One region of the Paenibacillus sp. FSL F4-0097 genome, then DNA from elsewhere that is predicted to be linked to it. Evidence: riboswitches for the same ligand, from Rfam matches in the RefSeq annotation. Region 1 holds a riboswitch; each other region holds the start of a gene.
The links. Region 1 has a riboswitch for cyclic di-GMP ahead of MHH86_RS04730 (glycosyl hydrolase). Riboswitches for the same ligand answer to the same signal wherever they lie in the genome.
Positions count from the first base shown of each region.

Region 2: it holds a riboswitch for cyclic di-GMP, as region 1 does, so the genes downstream of both, MHH86_RS02365 (choice-of-anchor A family protein) here and MHH86_RS04730 (glycosyl hydrolase) in region 1, are expected to answer to the same signal.
Region 3: it holds a riboswitch for cyclic di-GMP, as region 1 does, so the genes downstream of both, MHH86_RS30390 (NPCBM/NEW2 domain-containing protein) here and MHH86_RS04730 (glycosyl hydrolase) in region 1, are expected to answer to the same signal.
Region 4: it holds a riboswitch for cyclic di-GMP, as region 1 does, so the genes downstream of both, MHH86_RS03160 (transglutaminase-like domain-containing protein) here and MHH86_RS04730 (glycosyl hydrolase) in region 1, are expected to answer to the same signal.

Region 1 covers NZ_CP151965.1:1,096,770-1,102,613, reverse strand. The annotation lists gene MHH86_RS04735 (glycosyl hydrolase) at 1-1,420, opposite strand, end outside; gene MHH86_RS04730 (glycosyl hydrolase) at 1,574-3,124, opposite strand; cyclic di-GMP riboswitch class I at 3,137-3,216, opposite strand; gene MHH86_RS04725 (sugar phosphate nucleotidyltransferase) at 3,353-4,726, opposite strand; gene MHH86_RS04720 (UDP-glucose/GDP-mannose dehydrogenase family protein) at 5,412-5,844, opposite strand, start outside.
Region 2 covers NZ_CP151965.1:531,291-537,134, forward strand. The annotation lists gene MHH86_RS02345 (SDR family oxidoreductase) at 1-89, opposite strand, end outside; gene MHH86_RS02350 (MarR family transcriptional regulator) at 103-516, opposite strand; gene MHH86_RS02355 (ASCH domain-containing protein) at 844-1,257, shown strand; gene MHH86_RS02360 (hypothetical protein) at 1,455-1,952, opposite strand; cyclic di-GMP riboswitch class I at 2,343-2,433, shown strand; gene MHH86_RS02365 (choice-of-anchor A family protein) at 2,542-4,767, shown strand; gene MHH86_RS02370 (alpha/beta hydrolase) at 4,917-5,844, shown strand, end outside.
Region 3 covers NZ_CP151965.1:6,774,208-6,780,051, reverse strand. The annotation lists gene MHH86_RS30410 (leucine-rich repeat domain-containing protein) at 1-249, opposite strand, end outside; gene MHH86_RS30405 (Crp/Fnr family transcriptional regulator) at 385-1,068, shown strand; gene MHH86_RS30400 (EAL domain-containing protein) at 1,124-2,107, shown strand; gene MHH86_RS30395 (hypothetical protein) at 2,224-2,790, shown strand; cyclic di-GMP riboswitch class I at 2,948-3,034, shown strand; gene MHH86_RS30390 (NPCBM/NEW2 domain-containing protein) at 3,293-5,844, shown strand, end outside.
Region 4 covers NZ_CP151965.1:713,477-719,320, forward strand. The annotation lists gene MHH86_RS03140 (phospholipid carrier-dependent glycosyltransferase) at 1-590, shown strand, start outside; gene MHH86_RS03145 (glycosyltransferase family 2 protein) at 688-1,668, shown strand; gene MHH86_RS03150 (GtrA family protein) at 1,655-2,062, shown strand; gene MHH86_RS03155 (class D sortase) at 2,165-2,830, shown strand; cyclic di-GMP riboswitch class I at 2,944-3,026, shown strand; cyclic di-GMP riboswitch class I at 3,101-3,181, shown strand; gene MHH86_RS03160 (transglutaminase-like domain-containing protein) at 3,195-4,004, shown strand; rRNA gene MHH86_RS03165 (16S ribosomal RNA) at 4,372-5,844, shown strand, end outside.

The DNA.
Region 1 (5,844 bases):
CAATTTGGATATCATAAAGCGTTCCAGCTGTGAGCGGGATACTTCCTTTATGAAGGGTTGCACTTTGATTTTTCCAATTGTCGATGATCAGCTTTCCGTCAATCCAGACACGGACTCCATCATCAGAGGATGCTGAAATTGTATATTTTTCACTGAATTTGGGTTTGAGCTTCCCTTTCCAGCGTACAGAAAAGTGATCTTCATTTATCCCTGAGGCAGGTGACGCACCATGCCAATTAAAATCAATCTTACGGTCATCGCGGATAAGTACCGCTTCTCCCTCTAAATCAGTATTGTTATAGTATTCTCCAGTTAAACCCGTTAGGGTTACCGGAGTTACGGGTGCTATCGAAGGACCTCCTGTTGTGAGAACATAGTCCTCTCTCGATACTATAAACGAGTCTTTCATAAAGCTTTTAATTGACTGTAGCGTATTATTTTCTGTCAGTAATTTTCCCCAGGTCATCATATAGACCCATTTATTTTGTTTCTCAGTTAATACATCCGGGTTCGGCAGCTGTCCGCTCTCCCCGATTCCGATAGGTTTACCCTCGGCCAATGCGAGCAGATCCTCATAGTAGGACTGCTTATAATCGTTATTGTAGATATCCGCAGCCAGAACATCGAGTTTATCCCCACCGGGATAATATGCAGCATAAGGATCTGACCATTCATTCGGCGCATTCGGATTCCATACCCACAGTAGATTATTTAGCTTGTGTGTGTTTACAAAACGATCATAGACAATACTCCAAAGCTCTGAAAAATTGTCCTTTTTCCCCCACCAAAACCAACCGCCATTCATTTCATGGTAAGGTCGCCATAAGACTGGAACTCCGGCATCACGCAATTGTCCCAAATATCCAGCAACCTCGTCTAGATCTGAGATTAGCCTCTTATACTGAGCTGTCCCAGGTGTAACATAAGCATTAAATTTCTCTTGACTGAGACTTCTGTTTACATTGGACCATTCTGGAGATGTTCCCGGCAAACTCTGATGGAATGTCATGGCTACAATGCCACCCTCGTGATGCCATTCAATTGCACTGTCTATCACTGCTTGCCGCTGTTCTGCGATCGTCCCTTCGGATTGATTATTAATCGCCCCTAATTCATAACCATGTAGAACAGCATTTTGTCCCGAAGTATTCTTCAGCTTATGAACCAGTTCATCTGGGCTTTCTAGATAATCATGCTGGCCGGACAAAATCCCTTTGCCACGTAGATTCACCAAATTACTCAGCAGTTGCTTAGCCTCTTCAGAAGCCGATGGATTACTGGGTATAACCGGAGGTAAAGAGGAAGAAACACTCATAGCCTTCGGAAGACTCTTAACCTCTCCCCAAGGCAGCAAGGAAAAAATAATAAACACCGGTAACATAGTAAACAACAATCTGTTTTTCTTATAATATTTACGCAAATAAATCCTCCTTTCGGTAGCTGTACTGCCTCTACAGGTGCTAAATAAACATACCTGTTATCGGACAATCGTCTTCTGACCTAATGAGGACTATAGCTTAGTAGCTCTGCAATAACGCAGAGCCACTAAGGATCGACCTTTAATTTTCATCAATCAGGAGACATCCGGAAGAAAAAGTGCACTTGCTGGAACTGTCTCTTTAGCTTGACTAGCACTTTCCCACATCAAGCGGACTCTCGCATCGCCTTCATTCTCGTAATACTCCACCTTGATATCGTATAGCCGGCCAGCCTTCAGCGTTATAGTGCCCTTACGCTCAGTACCACTTTGCTTAGTCCAACTATCAATCACGGATTCCCCATTCACCCAGACACGGATACCATCATCTGAGGTAGTGTAAAATGTATATTGCTCATTATATAACGGCTTAATTTTACCGCTCCAACGTATGGAGAAACGATCAATCCCGAGGGAGGCATCCGGCGAGCCTTGCCGCCAATTGAAATCGATTATTGCATCAGTTCTATTAAGAGCTGCTGCTCCCGACAACAACATGTTGTTGTAATACTCTCCTGCAAGCCCCTTCGCGAGAGGAATTGCTGCCTCCCCCTCTTCTTCGGAAGGTGCCGGCGCTGGTGCGGCGCTAGGTGTCGGTGCCAGACCAGTATTTAATTTATCTCTGGTCAGGGTGTAGTTGCTATTCATAAATGTTTTGATTGTGTCTGCACTGTTATTTTCGTAAAGCATTTTTCCCCAGCTCATCATATACGTCCATTTACTTTGCGATTGCTGAAGCTTCTCCAGATTAGGCATTTCACCATTCTCCCCGATCGCAATCGGTTTGCCTGCGGCTAGACTCAACAAGCTGTCATAGTATTTTTGCTGGTAATCATTTTCGTATATATCTGCTGCCAGAATATCTACTTTATCAGCACCTGGATAAGTTAGCGCATAAGGATCTGACCAAACATTGGGAGCATTCGGACTCCATACCCATAACAAATTATTTAATTTATGAACGTTAACAAAACGGTCATACATTATATTCCATAGTTTAGAAAAGTTATTTTTCTTCCCCCACCAGAACCAGTTCCCGTTCATTTCATGATAGGGTCTCCAAAGCACCGGAACATTGGCATCGCGCAAGCTTTTTAAAGAGACTGCCACCTTATCAAGCTCAGCGATCAGATTATTATATTGCTTGGTACCCGGTGTAACGTAACTATCGAACTCACTCTGGCTGAGTGTTTTTTTCACATTATCCCAGTCATAAGAGGTGCCCGGCAGGTTAGCATGAAAAGTCATAGCTACGATCCCGCCCGCTTTATTCCAGTTGATGGCGCTGTTCACCACATTTTGACGTTGCCAAGCCATCGTTGCTTCGGACTGACCACTGATCGCACCCATTTCATAACCGTGAAGAGCCGCATATTGTCCGCTGGTTCCCTTCAGCATATTGTTAATTTCATCTGGACTTTCTAAATAGTCATGTTGACCAGCAATAATGCCTTTTCCTGAGATCGAGTAAAAATAGTTAAGCAGCTTTACGGCTTCAGGTGAGGCACCTGGGGTAACTGGCGTTCCAGAATTTGAAGCAGCTATGACAATAGACGGCGAAATCCCAACAGCAAGCGGAAGTGCAGTCAGAAACAGGACGAGTGACAGAAATGCACCAAACAATCGATACGTACGGTAAGCTTTCAAAATATTCTCCCTTTCGGTAGCCAGGCTGCCACTCTTTCGAAGGCCCTATAGCTTTGCGTCCCTACCTTTCGATAGGTTTGCCTTTTCAATTTAAGAGAAATAATCTCTCTTACCGTAAGTATCGACGACAATTAATGATATATTTAGTGTTTTTATGACTTTTTTTGATAATTGAGTCAATTTACCTGTTTCAAGAAATTTTGAATTGGTTAAATAGATAGGTTAGACCTATGAAATGAATTGTTGTAGTTCTATATCATTCCAGTCTAAAGTAATACGAATGTTATCTTCTTCTACTAATTCAGACCCCGTCTGTACCTCTATAAACTCAACATCCGTCAAAGCAAGGATCGCGTGTTTCGTTCCTTCCGGTATACGTACCACGTCCCCAGCCTTCACATTATGTTTTTTCTCATTCAGCACAATACTTGCTTCGCCGCTGACGATTGTCCAAATTTCACTACGCTTGCGATGTAATTGATAGCTGATATTATTCCCCTCGGATATAAAAATCCGTTTGGTCAGCACTTCATTGCCTTCATCATATTTCACATAATCAATAACTTTGTAATGGCCCCAGCGGCGTTCCTCGTACATCGGTCTCTGTTCAAAGGTCTTCAGCACTTCTTTAATCCGTGGGCTCTCAGCTTTATGGGTAACTAGAATTCCATCCGGGCTAGCCGCAATGATCAGATCCTTCGCACCAATTACCGTAATCGGAATGTCCAGCTCATTAATCAAGCAAGTCCCCTCAGAATCCGCCGTCACAAAACCTTTTCCTACATGCTTGCTGCTCATTTCCTCTGTCAGCGTATTCCACGTTCCAAGATCCTTCCAGAATCCATCATACGGCTGCACCACAATATGTTCTTCTTTCTCCACCACTTCATAATCAAAGCTGATGGAAGACAATAGCTTATACTGCTTCTGCAATTCTTCATATCCTAAAGGCAACCCTTTACGCTGCAAAATATCTAACAAGTACCCTAAACGGAAGGCAAACACTCCGCAATTCCACAATGCATTTTGCTCGATGAGCTGTTCTGCTTGTATGCGGTCTGGTTTCTCTTGAAAGTGACTCACCTTCATAAAACCATTCCCCCCCGCCTCTTCAGTGGTAGGAATAATATATCCGTATTTCTCTGAGGCATGTTCAGGAACAACACCCATTAGTGCCAGATTTGCTCCACTTTCCAGCATGGTCCCCTCAAGCATAGCTATGGTATCGAAAAAGGATGCTTCTACATAAGGGTCAACAGGCAATATTGCTACCGTCTCCGCTGGAGAAACACCTGCCACTGAATAAAGATAGGTAGCTGTTAAGGCGATAGCCGGAAAAGTATCCCGACGCTCCGGTTCAACGATAATCGGCACATGACTTCCCAGTTGGCTTTGTATCATTTCTACTTGGCCGCGGCCGGTGGCTAGATAAGATGATTCTGCCATCCCTGCTTCCTCCAGCTGTCTCCAGACACGTTGTACCATGGATTCTGGTTCACCTTGAGGGCTTTCAAGTACCTTTAGAAATTGCTTTGAACGTGAGTCGTTAGACAACGGCCATAACCGTTTACCTGAACCGCCTGATAGAAGTACCATTTTCATAGAATGAACCCTCCTTGAATGGAATGTATTAAAAGCTATGTCTTTGTTAGGTAGAATCCACTCCAAGGGATTTTGGACTTCCGATCGCTGTTATCCTCAGATTTCCTGATTGGACCGCTTCTCGCGGTAGAAATCCGAGGATAGCATATGCTTTCGAAGCTAGCTTTCCTACGGAAATCTTTCGGGCGAACACTCCGTTTCTACAGTTCCAAATTCCCTTTCCGTTCTTAACCTAACCAACTACTTTTTAACAATGATCCATGCGCACCGGGCTGTACCAGCCGGAAGCGAGCACGTTTTTCTAAAGATTTGCTTCTGCTCCGGGGGAGGCAGCTGCAACTGCAAGAACAACTGCAAGAACAACTGCAACTACAAGAGCAAGACTAGTTGCCACCACAGAGACAGAGACAATGACAACTACAAATGCTACTGCTACTGCGGTATATAATCAGAGTACCTAACTTTATAAATTGCTTAGAACCTTAAAATAAGGGAACGAAGTGGCGGAAGAGAATTTTGGAACTGGAGGAGCAATAGCATCCGCCTTTGTCTGCGGATTTCTACCGCTATCAGCGGTTAAAATCAGGAAATCTGCAGACAACAGCGGCTGGAAGTCCAAACATTCTCTGGAGTCACGGCTCATCCCTAAATAGAAAAATCACAAGTTCAATCAATATAACTTAGATTAAACCGCTCCAGCCACACTAGCAGAATAACCGCTCAATCCGCCCATCTGCGGGCGGCCGACAGAATGATAAACGAGGCCGGTACCCTCGATTTGCTCCTTGGAATACACGTTGCGTCCATCGATCAATACCCCATTACGCATGCTTTTCGCCAGCTGATGCAGATCAATCTCCTTGAGCAGGCTCCAATCGGTCAAGAGGCAGACGGCATCGCTGCCCTCAGCCGCTTCCTCTGGCAGATGGCACCAGCGAAGCTGCGGATGATCGTATTGCTGCCTGAAATTTGTAGCTGCGATTGGATCATATAGTTTGACTGTTGCCCCCTCAGCCACCAGTGCCTCAACAATCTCTCTGGCTGGAGCTTCGCGGACATCATCAGTATTAGGCTTAAAGGCAAGCCCCCATATCCCAATCGTCGAACCGCGCAGGCTG
Region 2 (5,844 bases), 570 kb from region 1:
GAGGCAATTTTAAAAGGTGTTTCACTTTTCCTTAGTTCGTTAACCACTTCACGTCCTACATTACCGGTTGCCCCTGTGATTAGAATCATAAGTCTCACTTCCCTAACTAATATTTAAATAGATTGTTTTAAGCACGTTCATAAACGTGGACATTTCTTGTTCAGAAATATTTTTAAGTGCGTTATCCATGATTTCGTCACTAAGAACTTCTATTTGACTCTTAATTATCATTCCCGAATCTGTAATGAATACAAGATTTGATCGTTTATCATTTGGATTATCTCTAATGTCCAGAAGTCCTTTTGCTTTAAGTCGCTCGAGTATACCCGTTATTGTAGGGCGATCCGAGTAAGTTCGCTCTGCAATCATAGCTGGAGTTGTTCCTTCTAAATGAATAGATATATCTTTTAATACTGCCCATTGAGGAGCTGTTACATTATAAAGTAAAAGTTTTTTTGTTAAGCTTTTTTTCATTTCAAGACTTACTCTTATTAATAACTGTCCTGGGTTGTCCATAAATTAATTCCCCTCTTTATATAGTTTGCACACTAACTACTTGATTAGTATACAAACTATATTCTCCTTTATCAATTTTAATTATTTTATTTGTTTAAATTGTGGGGAGTTACAGGTGAATGTCAATAATATTGATATTTAGAACTTTTGTTTGTATATAATAAAAATGAATGTTCTTATTTTTAGAGGCGATCAATCATGGAAATGAGTATCGACCAAACGGTTGGGATTATTTATCAAGTCAAGGAGAGCAAGATTACACAACGCGAGATCGAGATCCGTGGCATCCGTGACAAACGTCCAACATAAACAAAGGGGATAAATATCATGCGGTGTATAACAATACGGCAGCCTTGGGCGACCTTAATTGCTCTTGGTGAAAAAGAGTTTGAAACTCGTTCATGGAGAACAGCCTACCGCGGCGAGTTAGGCATCCATGCCGGAATGAGGATTGACAAAAAGATTTGTGAACAGGAACCGTACAAATCAGTATTGGCGAAACATGGCTATACAGCGAATAATTTGCCGACAGGAGCTATTATTGCTACAGGTCAGCTCGCGGGATGTTATGTGGTTACTCCAGAGGTGGATTTAAGGGAATGGATCAATGGGAACGAATATGATTTTGGCGACTATAGCGAAGGACGTTTTGCCTGGAAGCTTGAAGAGGTTCACTCACTGCGCCATCCAATTCCAGCCAAAGGTCGGCTAAGCTTGTGGGAGCATTCGGATCACTTCTGAACGGCGAATGATATTTTTAATGTAATTTTTATGTGCCTATCAGCTTTTTTTCAGGTTCGAGGTATATATTGAAGACACCAAACACCCCCCAGTGTTTTGTGGTATATCTCTCTCAGGTCTTGCCAACTCCCATGGTAAGGCCTATTTTTTTGTTCACTAATTGATTGGGGGGAGAGTAGAGCGGCTTCTATACAGCTTTATTTAATCTGATACTGTTCTTCGTAACTCTTAAAAGAGGAAATATCCAGCCCTAGGTATCTGCGCATATGGATGGCAGCCTGAGCCGCAACAATGTCATTCAACAGCAGCATTCGTTCGTGATAGCCACGACATATATACTTGGCTTCAATTCCCGTATTAAGTCTGTTTTGCTCATACACCTTGATTCCCCGTCTTCTCATTTCTGCACGAACATCCCTTAGATCTGTTGTAGCTACTGCAGCAGCTGTTCCAAGCACCTCCAGATAAGGGGCGGGTGTTCGTAAGTGTGTAGATAAAATGGCGGAGTCCCGTTCGAAAGCTGATAAAATCATCGGAAGCAATAAATAAGATTTCACCAGCATGTTGTCCCTGCTTTCTGCTCTATGCATGAATCTCATCACCTCTAATAGGAACGTATATTCGTATTCTACCCCGATATTCCAAAAATAATCAATGGTATTTCTAAACAGCTTATCAAATGTGATTAAATTCACAAGTAAATAACGAAGAATAAATTATATTAAAATTGTAATAATAAAAAATAATGTATCGGACGCACATAAAGGAGAATTATGATGGAAAAAGAGGGCAGCCTCCAGCGTGGATTGTTTTTTGGTTTAATTCTGAGTGTTCCCTTATGGATATCCATATTGGGCTATATACAGTTACTTTAAAATTTAATGAAAAACCTTATGCGAAGCGCCTTTAGGCGCTTTTTTTGTATGGTAATAATGAGGGGGATCATCGAAAGGAATTGATTGACAATTGTGGGTGTCGGGCGCTAAACTGTTATTAATTCAAAAAGTATTAAAAGTCATAGACGGTTATTGGAGAGAATGCTTCGGCTACCAGTTCTGGACTTGCAGTGTAATACATATATATAGTCATGATAATAGCAAACCGTCTGAAAGGGCGGGACGCAAAGTCCAGGAGTCTAAAGTGTCTTAAAGGCACAATGACCGTCCGACTGCCATGAGAAGGGAATTCCACTTCTTTTTGGCGGTCTTTTTTGTTGTTAGGTCCTTTAGAGTTTCTGGTAATTATTCTGATTAATATAAATCATAGTTTTAGGAGGTGTGCCATTTGAAAAGAAGAATAAGACCGTTACTCTCGCTTGTATTAGCTGGGATTTTGACGGTAGGTAGTGGGCTTTCCTCATTAGGAGCTGGAGTTGCTGGAGCTAGTAGTTCTTCTACATTGGGAATTGCAGGGGTCTACAACGTGTTTATTCTAGGGGATATAACAACGGTTTCGGATACGGAAGGAAGGTTTGCTGCTGGAGGTAACGTTAACTTAACCAACTATAGTGTTGGAGATAGGTTGACCGCTGCTGAGGTTTCCTTGACTGACACACTTGTTGTTGGAGGGAATCTTACTTTCAACGGAGGTACTGTTTATGGGAATATCGTGCACGGGGGAGATTTTTCAGGGAATGTAACGCTCCTCAAGGGAGGTACAAAAAGACAGGGGAGTACGATTGACTTTTCAGCCGTAGGTCAGTCTTTGAAGGACAAATCAGCAGAACTTGCAGCATTGCCGGCGAATGGAACAACAGTGTACCAATATGGCAGTCTTACCCTGACAGGTACAGATCCTGCGGTCAATGTTTTTAATGTTCCAGGAGATAACGTCTCTAATACCTATGGAATTACAATAAATGTTCCTTCAGGATCTACAGCAATTATTAATATTGATGGTTCTAACGTAAAAATGAAAAACTTCGGATTTCTACCTAATAACGTGTTGAATAGCAAGAAAATTTTGCTTAACTTTAGCCAAGCTGCGTATCTGGATATGGCAGGCATAGGTGTAATGGGAAGCATACTTGCCCCCTATGCTCATGTTGATTTTATTAATGGTCAGATTAACGGTACTTTAGTGGCGGCTTCACTCAAAGGGACTGGTGGTGGTGAATTTCACCACTATCCATACGATGGTGATGAACCTGGACCAACGCCGACACCAACGCCAACAGTGACACCAACGCCAACGCCAACAGTGACGCCAACGCCAACGCCGACAGTGACACCAACGCCAACGCCGACAGTGACACCAACGCCGACGCCAACACCAACACCAACACCAACGCCGACGCCAACAGTGACGCCGACGCCGACACCGACACCAACACCGACGCCAATACCAACGCCGACGCCAACAGTGACACCGACGCCGACAGTGACACCAACACCGACGCCAACACCAACGCCGACGCCAACAGTGACACCGACGCCGACACCGACACCAACACCGACGCCAATACCAACGCCGACGCCAACAGTGACACCGACGCCGACAGTGACACCAACGCCGACGCCAACAGTGACGCCGACACCAACACCAACGCCGACGCCAACAGTGACGCCGACGCCGACACCGACACCAACACCGACGCCAACAGTGACACCGACGCCGACAGTGACACCAACACCGACGCCGACAGTGACACCAACGCCGACAGTGACACCAACACCGACGCCGACAGTGACACCAACGCCGACGCCAACGCCAACAGTGACACCAACGCCGACGCCGACGCCAACGCCGACAGTGACGCCAACGCCGACACCAACACCGACGCCGACGCCAACAGTGACGCCGACGCCAACACCAATACCGACGCCGACGCCAACAGTGACACCGACGCTAACACCGACGCCAACGCCGACAGTGACACCAACGCCGACGCCAACGCCAACACCAACGCCGACGCCAACAGTGACGCCGACACCAACGCCAACGCCTGAAGCAACACCGACACCGACAGTAACACCAGAAGCAACACCGACACCGACGGTAACGCCAGAGGTAACACCGACACCGACGGTAACGCCTGAAGCAACACCGACACCGACAGTAACACCAGAAGCAACACCGACACCGACGGTAACGCCAGAGGTAACACCAACTCCAGAGGTAACACCAACGTCGACACCAGAGACTTCGGTGTTCCCGACACCAACGCCATCATCCGTAATTGGCACTATAGTTCTTGCAGAAGATCCTGTGCCGCTTGGGCCTGTAGCTTCGCCGACACCAGCGCCAGTACCAACACCGTCGAATAGCACAGAAGTACTTGTTGATGATGATGAGATCCCATTAGGTCCGGTACCGGCAGTGACACCAACGCCAACGCCAACACCTGATGAAATCATCGTAGTGGACGATACGATCCCATTAGGTAAGCCACCTGTGAAGGAATTGCCAAAAACGGGTGAATCAAGTCCTGCACCTTACTATGTAGCAGGTTTAGGTTTTGCACTTATCGGATTATTAATGAGAACCAAGTTCTCCAAAAAGAATAAATAATAAACGGTAGAGCACAACATAGAGTCGCTTTCGGGGGGTGTCCCGATGGCGGCTCTATTTGTATGTCATGATTGCGATAGTTTGGTGCATTCTAAGTAGATGGTATACTCTTGTTGCAAAAGAAATGAAGAGGGGATGGCGAAGGCGAATTGATATGGTTCATTATTAGCGCTGTAATCATCATAGGGATTCTAATCTATGTGGGATTTTTCTTCTATGGTATTGCTATTAAACGAGCACCAAAGGTATTTCTAAGTAATAATCCTAATCTGAAGGCTGATCCTCCGGTTGCCGGAGCTTCTTGGGGGGAGGGGAAAGATTGGGTCTCTCGCCAGAGCTTCGAGAATATTGAGATCATATCTGCAGATGGACTTAAACTAAGAGGTTTCTTACTCCAATCTAATCGTGCTGCGGGACGCACAGCCATTCTAGCCCACGGTTATTCAGGTAAAGCAAAGGATATGGGGGCGTACGCCAAAATCTACTACGAGAACTTAGGCTTTAACATCCTAATTCCCGATGCAAGGGGGCATGGAGATAGCGCAGGGGATTACATTGGTTTTGGTTGGCCGGAACGAAAAGATTATTTGCAATGGATTGAATACATGATTAAAAAGACTGGGTCTAGTGCTCAAATTGTGCTTCACGGTGTTTCTATGGGCGGTGCTACAGTGCTAATGACCTCAGGGGAAGATCTTCCGCCGCAGGTAAAAGCTATTGTTGCGGACTGCGCTTATACCTCAGTAAAAGCACAATTATCTTACCAACTACGACGCATGTATCGTTTGCCAAGTTTCCCTTTCGTTCAAAGTGCAAGTCTAATCACCCGCTTGAAGGCGGGGTATGGTTTTGGTGAAGCCTCTACATTAAAACAAGTGCGGAAAGCGAAGGTTCCGATTCTTTTTATTCATGGGGATGCGGATAACTTTGTACCTTTTGCTATGATGAATGAATTGTATGAGGCATGCCAGAGTCCAAAAGAGAGGCTCATAGTGCCGCAAGCGGGGCATGGATTGTCTTATGATACGGATAAGGCGGGGTATATAGATGTAGTAACAGCTTTTGTAAGCCGATATG
Region 3 (5,844 bases), 1.3 Mb from region 1:
CGGCAACACCTTCAGCCGATTATGGCCTAAATCCAGCATTCTTAGGTGAACTAAGCGACCGATGTTCTCGGATAACTGTTCGATTTCATTGCCCGCATAATTAAGTACCTCTAATTCGTCATGAAGGAAGAGCTGATCGGGAATCTCTTTAATATGATTGTTGTACATGCTCAGTTCTAGTAGCGGATTGCTCTCAAACACGACATCTGGCGTTTCAATAAGTCCTTTTCCGTCAAAATTATATTTCATGAATGGATCTCCTTTGTAATTTGTATTGGCATCAAGCCTATGTGACAACGTTACGATAGAATATAACAGGATGATGATTTATTATCAGTATGTTGGCATACAAAACTATGGAATCTGTTAGAAAGGAATAATGAGATGGAAGCTTCTTTTTGGACTGGCACTCGCTTTTTTCAAGGTTTACCCTCGGAGAAGATCGAGGCGGTCTCAGGATTATTCACTTATAAGGCATATTCTAAGGGGACCCTGGTGTTTGCAGAATCAGATCCGGGGGATTATGCCTACATTATCTATTCGGGGATTATAAGGGTGTACGCTACCACGAAAGGGAAAGAGCATACCGTAGATCTTTTTGGAAAAGGCGATTTCTTTGGCGATCTGGAAGTGATCCATCCCTCCAATATAAGAGTGCTGTCTGCGGTGGCTATGAATGATACTGTATTATTTGAGATTAAACATGAGCTTTTTAAGCAGATGCTTGCCGATTACCCGTTGATTAAGGAGCAATTGATGCTGCTGCAAATGGACCGTTTATTTTTATCGAATCGGTTATTACATGAAATGAAATTTCATGATGCGAGAGCGCGTGCGATATTTACGCTGAGAAGACTATACCAAAGATTTGGAGTAGAGGAGCAAGGCAAACAGAGGATTGATCTTCGATTGACCCATCAGCAGTTCGCGGATATGATCGGAACGTTAAGGGAGACGGCTACCCTTGTGCTTAAAGATCTGCAAGAGCAAAAGATTATTGAGATTCAACATCAGCAGATCACCGTGTTAGACGCGACATATTTACTGGAGTATACGGATTTCGATTGAGAAGAGCCGTTCCGGGATCTTTTTCAGAGAATCGATTATTAAAGGGGTTATGAATATGGCTTGTAATCATTGTGTAGTAAGAGAGCTGAATTTTCAAATCAAGCCTCATGGTGAGCTTAATCTTAGGGTTTTACCTAAGGTTATTCATCACTTGAGTAGAAGTAATACGATACATAAGGTAGAAGAAAATGTGATTACGATTAAGGAAGCTGAAGCGCGAGATCTTCTAGATTTCTGTAACGATCATATGGAGTCCGGGAAAATTGAATTTCGTATAGATGACCAAGCATGGAGACCTCTATCCGAGATGTCTACTGTAATGGATATGAAGTGGATTGATGAGGTTATCACTAAGGGTCTTGTTACTTGTTACTTCCAACCGATTGTGAACGTAAGGGAAGAGATTTTTGCATACGAGCTTTTATCGAGATTTAAAAAAGAAGATGGATCCCTTATCTATCCTAATGAGATCTTTGCGGCAGCACGGAATCGTGGGCGTTTATATGCTTTAGACCGGTTATGTAGAATGACTGCCGTAAAATATGCTGCGCCCTTAAATAAAAAAACGTTTATTAATTTTATCCCTACATCAATTTACGCTCCAGAGTTCTGCTTAAGATCAACGGTTGAATTGGCTAATCAATTAGGTGTCGATCCCTCTCTTTTTGTCTTTGAAGTTGTTGAAACGGAGAAAGTGGATGATCTCGCTCATTTGAAAGCTATTTTGACATATTACAAGGACCGGGGATTTGAATACGCTTTAGATGATGTTGGGGAAGGCTTCAGCACAATCGAGATGTTATTGGAGCTTAAACCTCATTACATGAAGTTAGATATGAAATATGTTCAAGGCGTGTCCAGTGATCCGAACAAACAGAAAATAGCTAAACAATTTTTAGAAAAGGCTTTAGAAATCCAATCTGTTCCTTTAGCAGAAGGTGTGGAGTTTAGAGAGGACTTTGAATGGCTTAAGCAGAGTGGTTATCAGTTGTTTCAGGGATATTTATTTGGAAAGCCTGATCCTATTCCCAAACAGTAATCCTAATGAGTATATATCGGTCCAGAGGATGAGATGAATTTCAGGTCAGAGTCTGAGTACAGCCAACCCCCGGGGTTGTATAATTTAGGTAATTTGAAAAGGGGGACGGGATGGATATGAAATGGCATCAATTTGTAACGCGCTGGGCGGATTCTAGGGGCTTTGATGGACGAGAAATTGATTATCAATGGCCTTCTCCCTCATTTCCGGTCATCAGTATTCGTAGTAATTTAGGGCGATACTCAGGTCAAAAGTATGGTCATGGAAGTAAACCCCGTGTAAAGACAGCTGTTGGTTTAATCGCTATTGGAGATGTAGCTGTCGGATTGATTTCCATAGGTGCGATAAGCGTGGGCGTACTTTCCTTAGGAGCAATATCACTGGGAATGTGGTTAGCGATTGGAGCAATAGCACTTAGCTGGCTTGGCTTCGCAGTGGGAGCGATTGCGATTGCAGGAGTGGCTGTAGGAGCGATCGCAATCGCGGAAAAAGCGTTGGGGGCCATCGCCATAGGGGATACGGCGTTTGGTGCGATAGCGATAGGCAGGATCGCTGGGGGTGCCATAGCTATCGGACAATGGGCATATGGTGTAATCGCAGTTGGCGAACATGGTTTCGGATTAATTCCCATCACGGGCGATGTGTGGAATTGGTTCCGGCGTTTGTTCGGATCGGGGAGTTAATTAGACCTCCAGTCCTAAAGGATCCCATTCTCTTCCGGGATAGTCGATAAATAATATCTATCACATGAGAAAAACTAATTGCAATTACCTATACTCATTTCATACCAATTAATCATGCGATCAGATCTAGGCTTATGTTACTCTTTGAATGTATTCGAAACTTCATAGGCAAACCTATGGAAATGTAGGGACGCAAAGCTATAGGGACTAAGGTTATCATAACTATTGTCAGCCAGCTGCCAAAGAGTGTGTAACGCTTTTTGTTAAAATATAAGAAAGTATAAGTTATACACCTATACTTAATATCTTATATTTCTCGCTTAAACGCTTACCGTCCTTATAAGGACGCCGAAGGCGTTTATGCTTGTTAAGGTTTAATAAAAATTAAGTCTTAATTTTTAGGCGACTTTATACGCAATCAAGCTACTCTTTTGGGGTAGTTTTTTTTGTGCCCATTTTTGGGCACTGGAGAGATTCATATGACATCTGGGGGTAAGAAGAGATGAAGAAAATGATTGCGATCGCTACATCGGCGGCCATGTTGGCCAGTTTTTCGAGTGAGGCAGGTTATGCTTTAGCAAGTGAGGCAAGCAAGGTAAATGTAACAAAAACAGTGGCGCAAAGTAAGGTTAACTTATTAAGCAACGCCTCGGTTATTCCGTTTGAGCTGTACGGCAAGGATGCTCTAAATGCCTATAATGAGGTTTTTAGAATGAATCCAGCAAATATTAAATCCATCACAAATAACGGTGGCAACTACTCAGGCTCGCCTATAGCTAAGGCTATGGATGGGGATATGAGCACGCATTGGGAGACTGGCAAACCGAATAGTTCAACGTTTACGAATGAGGTTGTGTTTGTTTTCAATGAGTCCACTGAATTAAATAGAATGGTATACGCGGCTAGGCAATCCGGTGCGAAAGGTAAAGGTTTTGCTCAAGAATTTGATATCTACGGCTCCACTACCGATGCGGGTGATTTTACGCTCGTGTCTTCTGGAGAATATACAGGCTCAACCGGTGATGTAGTGGAGATTCAGTTCGCACCTACGGCTTTTAAGAGACTTAAATTTGTCTTCAAAAAAGCGAACCAAGATTGGGCGAGTGCGGCTGAGTTTTCTTTTTATAAAGAGGATAGTGTCTCTGCTAAAATGAAAAAATTATTTACAGATGATACCTTGAGCCAAGTTAGTGCTGCCTTTAATACGACAGAGAAATTAACAGCTTTAGAGAATGAAGTGCAGGCACATCCACTGTATGCGCAGTTTAAAGAAGAGATAGAGAATGCAAAGATCCTTTTGAAGAACCATCAGGTAGAGGCAACGGCAGCCAAGGTTTCGAAGCTAAAAGGGTATGGAACAGCCTATGAAAATGCCTATAGCCAAGCTTATAGAATGCCGAATGCAAACGTATCAAAAGTAACGGTGAACGGTGGAAGCTACCCAGGTACGAAGCCTGAATATATGCTGGATGACCAGCCCACTACGCATTGGGAAACGAACAAAAACAATGATGCAAGCTTCACGAATGAAGTCGTGTTTGAACTAGCGCAAGCGGAAGTGCTGGACAGAGTGGCTTTTTTGGCTAGAGATAACCGCAAAGGATTCCCAGAGGCTTTTGAAATCTATGCATCAGAGACGAGTAAAGGAGAGACCTTCCAACTTGTATCTAGCGGAACCGCGATTAGTACCAATGACTTTCTGGAATTTAAATTCGAACCGACGAAGTTTAAAAGATTAAAATTTAAGTTCACAAAGGCTAATATCAACAGACCTTTTGCGGCTGAATTTAGATTTTATACAGAAGATAAAGTAAGCGAAGCTGTAAATGGTATTTTCACAGATGGAACGATGAGTGCGGTTGTGCCTGCTTATAATAGCGTCGAAGCAATCAACGAATTAGAAGAAGCGGCAAAAGTACATCCGCTCTATCCAATCCTGAAAGATTCTTTGGATTTAGCTAAGAGGCTAGTGAATGGTGAAGTTGAAACCGAAGGCACCATCATTGAGGCGGAACAACGTGGAGATATGAAAAAGCATGCGCAGGAAAACCTGAGAATTGGTTTTGGTACGAACAACCAGCCTACAGGTCTCGTTGCAATGCCTGGAGATACGATCAACGTTTATGTGGATGCAGCTTCTAACGATAAGCTACCTTCTTTAGTCTTTTCTCAACAAGAGGCCGCTTGGAATGTTTGGGCTAGAGGTGTGCAATTGCGTCCAGGTAAGAACATTATAACCGTTCCTGAATTTGCTATGAATAGTTATTATGCACATGAAGTGACTAAGGGCGGCACCGTTTATATCGTAAATCCCTATACAGCAGAGGAACAAGGGAAAGCGCCATTGATCCGCTTCGAAGGTTTAGAAAAGATTCCTTTTATGACCAAGACCACGGATCCAGAACAATTCAAAACCTTCTTAATCACATACAAACAAAGACTAGACGAAGATAAAGCGGCTCATCCAAATGTTCAAGATCGTAAACTCATAGATGTGGTAGAACTGGCCAGCGATCATGTTATTTTCACAGGAACGGCGACGGAGGCGTACAACAAATATATTACGCAAGGAAATAACCCGCTGGACACCGTAACTGGGTATGACACCTGGATGAAGAGTATTTTTGCCTTCTATGGCCTGGATGGCAGTAGCGAGATTCATGATGCCAAGCTAATTCGTGAGAATATTCGCTTGATGCAGCCTTATGGTGCGATGTATGCAGCGGGAGATCATACAGGGATCCAACTTGGAACAGTAGGAACCATGTTAGGTGATTTTAACAAAGCTTATCCGGGCTGGGGACTGAATCACGAAATCGGGCATCGCTTGGCTATGGGTGAACGGGAATATGGCGAAGTAACTAATAATATGGTGTCTATGTTTATGTCTGTCGCGGCGAATTCGATAGATAATCGTATACCGTATGAATCAGATATCTATAAATATGTCCTCGAAGAAAACAAAGTGGTTATGAATCAGCAGGGCTTATTTGCACAACTCGGAGCCTATTGGCAGCTGGAGCTGGCACATCCGGGATACTGGACAGAGCTGAC
Region 4 (5,844 bases), 380 kb from region 1:
TATCTTTTGTGCCAGGGTTATCTGCATCAGCAGAGGGCTTCACTATTAAAGGGTTGATTGATTCCCAAAAGAATATGTACAACTATCACAGTCAGCTTGTAGCTACACATCCCTTTGCTTCCTCATGGTGGCAATGGCCGTTTATGAAGAGACCGGTCTGGTTCTTTAGCGGCGGTGAAGGTTTGCCGGAAGGTCAGGTCAGCAGTATAGTGACTATGGGGAATCCTCTTATCTGGTGGACGGGTATTTTTGCGATGCTGGCAACGCTGTGGATTACGCTGAAACGTAAAGATAAGAACCTCTACATGATCTGGATCGCCTTCTTCTCGCAATATGTTCCGTGGATGCTTGTCCCAAGAGAAACATTTATTTACCATTATTTTGCTATGGTACCATTTATGATTCTTGGTATTGTATATATAATGAAGTTGCTGGATAGTAAATTCCCTGAGGCCCGTTACGTACAGTATGTCTATGTAGCCGTTGCTTTGCTGCTCTTTATCGCTTTCTACCCGGTACTGTCAGGGATGCAGGTCAGTGGAGATTACGTGAAAGATATGCTGCGTTGGTTCCCTACTTGGGTTTTCTAGGATTTAATAAAAATCTATAAAATAAGTTTATGCATGCAGCGTTATTATGAAGTGTAGATGGATGTAACGCTCCAAAAAGCTTGTAGGAGGAATAAAGGTGAAAGCCAGATATAGTGTGATTGTACCCATGTTCAATGAGGAGCAAGTAATTAGCCATACTTATGAACGTTTGAAAAAAGTAATGGACGAGTGCGGCGATACTTATGAGCTGGTCTTCGTCAATGACGGCAGTCGTGATCGTTCCGCCCAGATGATTCGGGAGATCTGTGAACGAGACGAGCATGTCAAGCTGATTGACTTCTCGCGTAATTTCGGACATCAGGTAGCGATTACAGCTGGCATGGACTATGCCGAAGGTCAAGCGGTTGTTGTTATTGACGCTGATCTTCAGGATCCTCCGGAGGTCATTTTGCAAATGATCGAGAAGTGGAAAGAGGGCTACGACGTTGTATATGCGAAACGCCTGAAGCGCCACGGAGAAACGATGTTCAAAAAGGTCACCGCGAAGCTTTTTTACCGCCTGCTCAGCAGTATGACAAGTGTGGATATTCCTACGGATACAGGCGATTTCCGTCTTATTGACCGTAAGGTATGTGATGTCCTGCGGGGACTTAAAGAAAAGAACCGCTATGTCCGAGGTTTGGTGAGCTGGGTTGGCTTCAAGCAGACTATGGTGGAATATGAACGGGAAGAACGTTTTGCCGGAGAAACCAAATATCCGCTGAAGAAAATGATTCGTTTTGCGTTAGATGGCATCACCTCTTTTTCACATAAGCCGCTTAAGATTGCTACGTATATTGGATTCTTCCTTTCATTCTCTAGCTTTCTCTATTTATTTTTCGTCTTGTTTCAAAAGATATTTTTCACCTCCTGGACGGTTCCGGGCTGGGCTTCCATTGTAGGCGTCAATCTGCTCTTTAACGGTATCGTTCTGATGCTGTTAGGTGTGATTGGGGAGTATATCGGACGGATTTATGACGAGTCTAAAGATAGACCGCTATACATTGTTAGTGAGACTAAAGGCTACCAGAACGAAGAACAACTGGACCGCCGGAAGGACCACAATGATGTCAGATAAGAACTTGCGTGCTGCATTCATACAGTTCCTTAAATTTAATGCCGTAGGTTTGCTCAATACGCTTATTGATTTTGTGATTTTCACATTGTTGAATTCACTAGGGATGGTATACGCATTGGCGCAGGTGATCTCCTATAGTGCAGGTACGGCGAATAGCTTTATTTTGAATAAAAAAGTAACCTTTCGTGATCGCAACCGGGGGAATAAAGAAGGCTTCGACCGCGTGCAGCTGGTCAAGTTTATCGTGCTGAATCTGGTAGTGCTCGGAATATCACTGCTGCTAATGCATCTGTTGACAGACAGACTAGGTATTCAAGTCTTGATCTCAAAGGTGCTGGTTACATTTATCACGGTGATCATCAATTTCTTTGGAAGTCGTAAATGGGTATTTTAAACATTAATTTCAGGCAGAAGGAGTTGCTATGCTTAAAGGCAAGTAGCTGTTTCTGCTTGATTTGTATATAACCATAGAAACAATATACGGAGGTGAATAACATTGCGTAAATTCTCCTATCTACTCATACTGGCTGGGATACTTATCATGTTATATCCGACAGCTAACGAATGGTACAACGACAGGCAGCAGGAGAAGTTATTAGAAACGGCTGAACTAAGCACTGCCGATAGTACTCCCCAGCCAGATTTGAAGAGCAGGTATGCTGAAGTTACTCAGCTGTTAGCAGAGGAATCGGTTCTGGATGCTCAGGCACAGCCCCAACCCCAAGAGACAGAAAAGCCTGAACCGGAGATTGAGGTCGGTGGCAAAGTAATCGCACTAATTGAAATCGGTAAGATTGATTTGAAGCTGCCTGTATTAGAAGGGGCTACAAAAGCTAATATGAAACATGCTGCAGCCCATATGAAAGAAACGGCACCCCTTGGAGAGATCGGAAATGCTGCAATCGCGGCGCATCGGGCTAGAACTACGGGTCGTTTGTTTAACAGATTGAATGAGGTTGTTGTGGGGGATGTTATCACGGTAAAGACTAGTGATCAGGTGTTTAACTATGAGGTATACGATATTTCTGTTGTAGATCCGAGTGATGTCTCCGTTCTTGACGGGAATGACAAGGATAAGATTCTTACTCTGATTACATGTGATCCGCTAGTGAATCCAACGCATCGGCTGATTGTTCATGCCAAATTAACAAAAGGAGAATAGTGAATGACAAGAAAACACAAATACCGGGAGATATTTATAAAATAATGGGTAATCTAGTAAATTAGGTCTTGTTCACAACTATAAATATGATAGTATTATACTATGAAAGCTAAACACGATAACGGCAAACCTTCCGAAAGGTAGGGACGCAAAGCTAAAGGGCCTTTTCCCGAAAGGATGGCAGCCAGCTACCGAATGAAGAGGCTTTTTTTGTTTGTTTCAAATGGATTCTATCAATTATATCTAGTAAAGCTAGAACAGATAGAGCTTATACGATAACGGCAAACCTATCGAAAGGTAGGGACGCAAAGCTAAAGGGCCTTCCCGAAAGGATGGCAGCCAGCTACCGAAAGGAGTTTTATCCGTGAAAAAGGTTTATTTTATGCTGGTGGCGTTATTCGTCCTAATGACTTCAGTTCCGATAAGTACAGCTCAAGCTGCAAGTGCAGATGCCAGCTGGCTGATTACATCCAAAGTGGCTCAAGGTGTTATTGGTATTAACTATGATATTCCGAAAGATAAAAGAATCAAACTCATGATCACCAAAGATAACAGCAGCTATACATATAACTTGTATGCTTCTGGACAAGCTGAGGACTTCCCTTTGCAACAAGGAAATGGGACTTATAAGGTTTCTGTTCTGGAGAATACAACCGGCAATAAATATAAAGCGTTATATTCCGAAGTAGTAGACGTAACCATGAGTGACTCGAATTCCGTATATTTGGGCTCCGTACAGAATGTGAAATGGAGTTCTTCTGATAAAGCGATTGTCAAAGCTAAACAATTAGTACAAGGCAAAACAACAGACGAAGAGAAAGTTAAAGCGATCTATAACTATGTAGTTGCGAATGTACAATATGATTACTCTCTTGCTAATAGTGTAACTACTGATTATATTCCAAGCATCGATAAGACATTGACTACTAAAAAAGGGATTTGCTATGATTACGCTTCTCTTTTTGCCGCAATGCTGCGGAGTGTAGATGTTCCTGCTAAGTTGGTAATGGGGAATACAAGCTACGTTACGCAATATCATGCCTGGAACGAAGTGTTGCTTAATGGGAAGTGGGTTACCATTGATACTACAGTGGATGCAGGACTTGCAAAGAGTGATAAGAAAACCGATTTAATTAAAGCCTCAAGCAAATATACTGCGGCAAAATACTATTAAATTCGTTGCTATAAACATAACTCTATTAAATAAACAACTAGCTTAATTATTAAGCTAGTTGTTTATTTTTATATTAGGGGTTGCTTTTCTATTAATAGTTGGGGTATTATAGGTAAGCGTTGTTAGACAGCGTACAGGCGATACAAACGAGGCTGATAAAAAGCTTCGAAAAATAAAGCTTGCATTTCTGAAAACAACATGATATATTATAAGAGTTGCTGCTGAGACATTAAACGGCGTCAACGAGAACTTGATCTTTGAAAACTGAACAACGAGTGAGTAGGAAATCACGTAAGTGATATCCAAAATTAGAGAATTAATTTTCTCGTCAGATGTTTCAAAATGAGCATATCGCTCTTTTCAATACTAATTGGAGAGTTTGATCCTGGCTCAGGACGAACGCTGGCGGCGTGCCTAATACATGCAAGTCGAGCGGAGTTATTTTGAAAGCTTGCTTTCAAAATAACTTAGCGGCGGACGGGTGAGTAACACGTAGGCAACCTGCCCTTCAGACTGGGATAACTACCGGAAACGGTAGCTAATACCGGATAATTTCTTTTTTCTCCTGAGAGAAGAATGAAAGACGGAGCAATCTGTCACTGAGGGATGGGCCTGCGGCGCATTAGCTAGTTGGTGGGGTAACGGCCCACCAAGGCGACGATGCGTAGCCGACCTGAGAGGGTGAACGGCCACACTGGGACTGAGACACGGCCCAGACTCCTACGGGAGGCAGCAGTAGGGAATCTTCCGCAATGGGCGAAAGCCTGACGGAGCAACGCCGCGTGAGTGATGAAGGTTTTCGGATCGTAAAGCTCTGTTGCCAGGGAAGAACGTCCGGTAGAGTAACTGCTACCGGAGTGACGGTACCTGAGAAGAAAGCCCCGGCTAACTACGTGCCAGCAGCCGCGGTAATACGTAGGGGGCAAGCGTTGTCCGGAATTATTGGGCGTAAAGCGCGCGCAGGCGGCTATTTAAGTCTGGTGTTTAAACCTTGGGCTCAACCTGAGGTCGCACTGGAAACTGGGTGGCTTGAGTACAGAAGAGGAAAGTGGAATTCCACGTGTAGCGGTGAAATGCGTAGATATGTGGAGGAACACCAGTGGCGAAGGCGACTTTCTGGGCTGTAACTGACGCTGAGGCGCGAAAGCGTGGGGAGCAAACAGGATTAGATACCCTGGTAGTCCACGCCGTAAACGATGAGTGCTAGGTGTTAGGGGTTTCGATACCCTTGGTGCCGGTTAACACAGTAAGCACTCCGCCTGGGGAGTACGGTCGCAAGACTGAAACTCAAAGGAATTGACGGGGACCCGCACAAGCAGTGGAGTATGTGGTTTAATTCGAAGCAACGCGAAGAACCTTACCAGGTCTTGACATCCCTCTGAATCTGCTAGAGATAGCAGCGGCCTTCGGGACAGAGGAGACAGGTGGTGCATGGTTGTCGTCAGCTCGTGTCGTGAGATGTTGGGTTAAGTCCCGCAACGAGCGCAACCCTTAACTTTAGTTGCCAGCAGGTTAAGCTGGGCACTCTAGAGTGACTGCCGGTGACAAACCGGAGGAAGGTGGGGATGACGTCAAATCATCATGCCCCTTATGACCTGGGCTACACACGTACTACAATGGCCGGTACAACGGGAAGCGAAGCCGCGAGGTGGAGCCAATCCCATCAAAGCCGGTCTCAGTTCGGATTGCAGGCTGCAACTCGCCTGCATGAAGTCGGAATTGCTAGTAATCGCGGATCAGCATGCCGCGGTGAATACGTTCCCGGGTCTTGTACACACCGCCCGTCACACCACGAGAGTTTACAACACCCGAAGTCGGTGGGGTAACCCGCAAGGGAGCC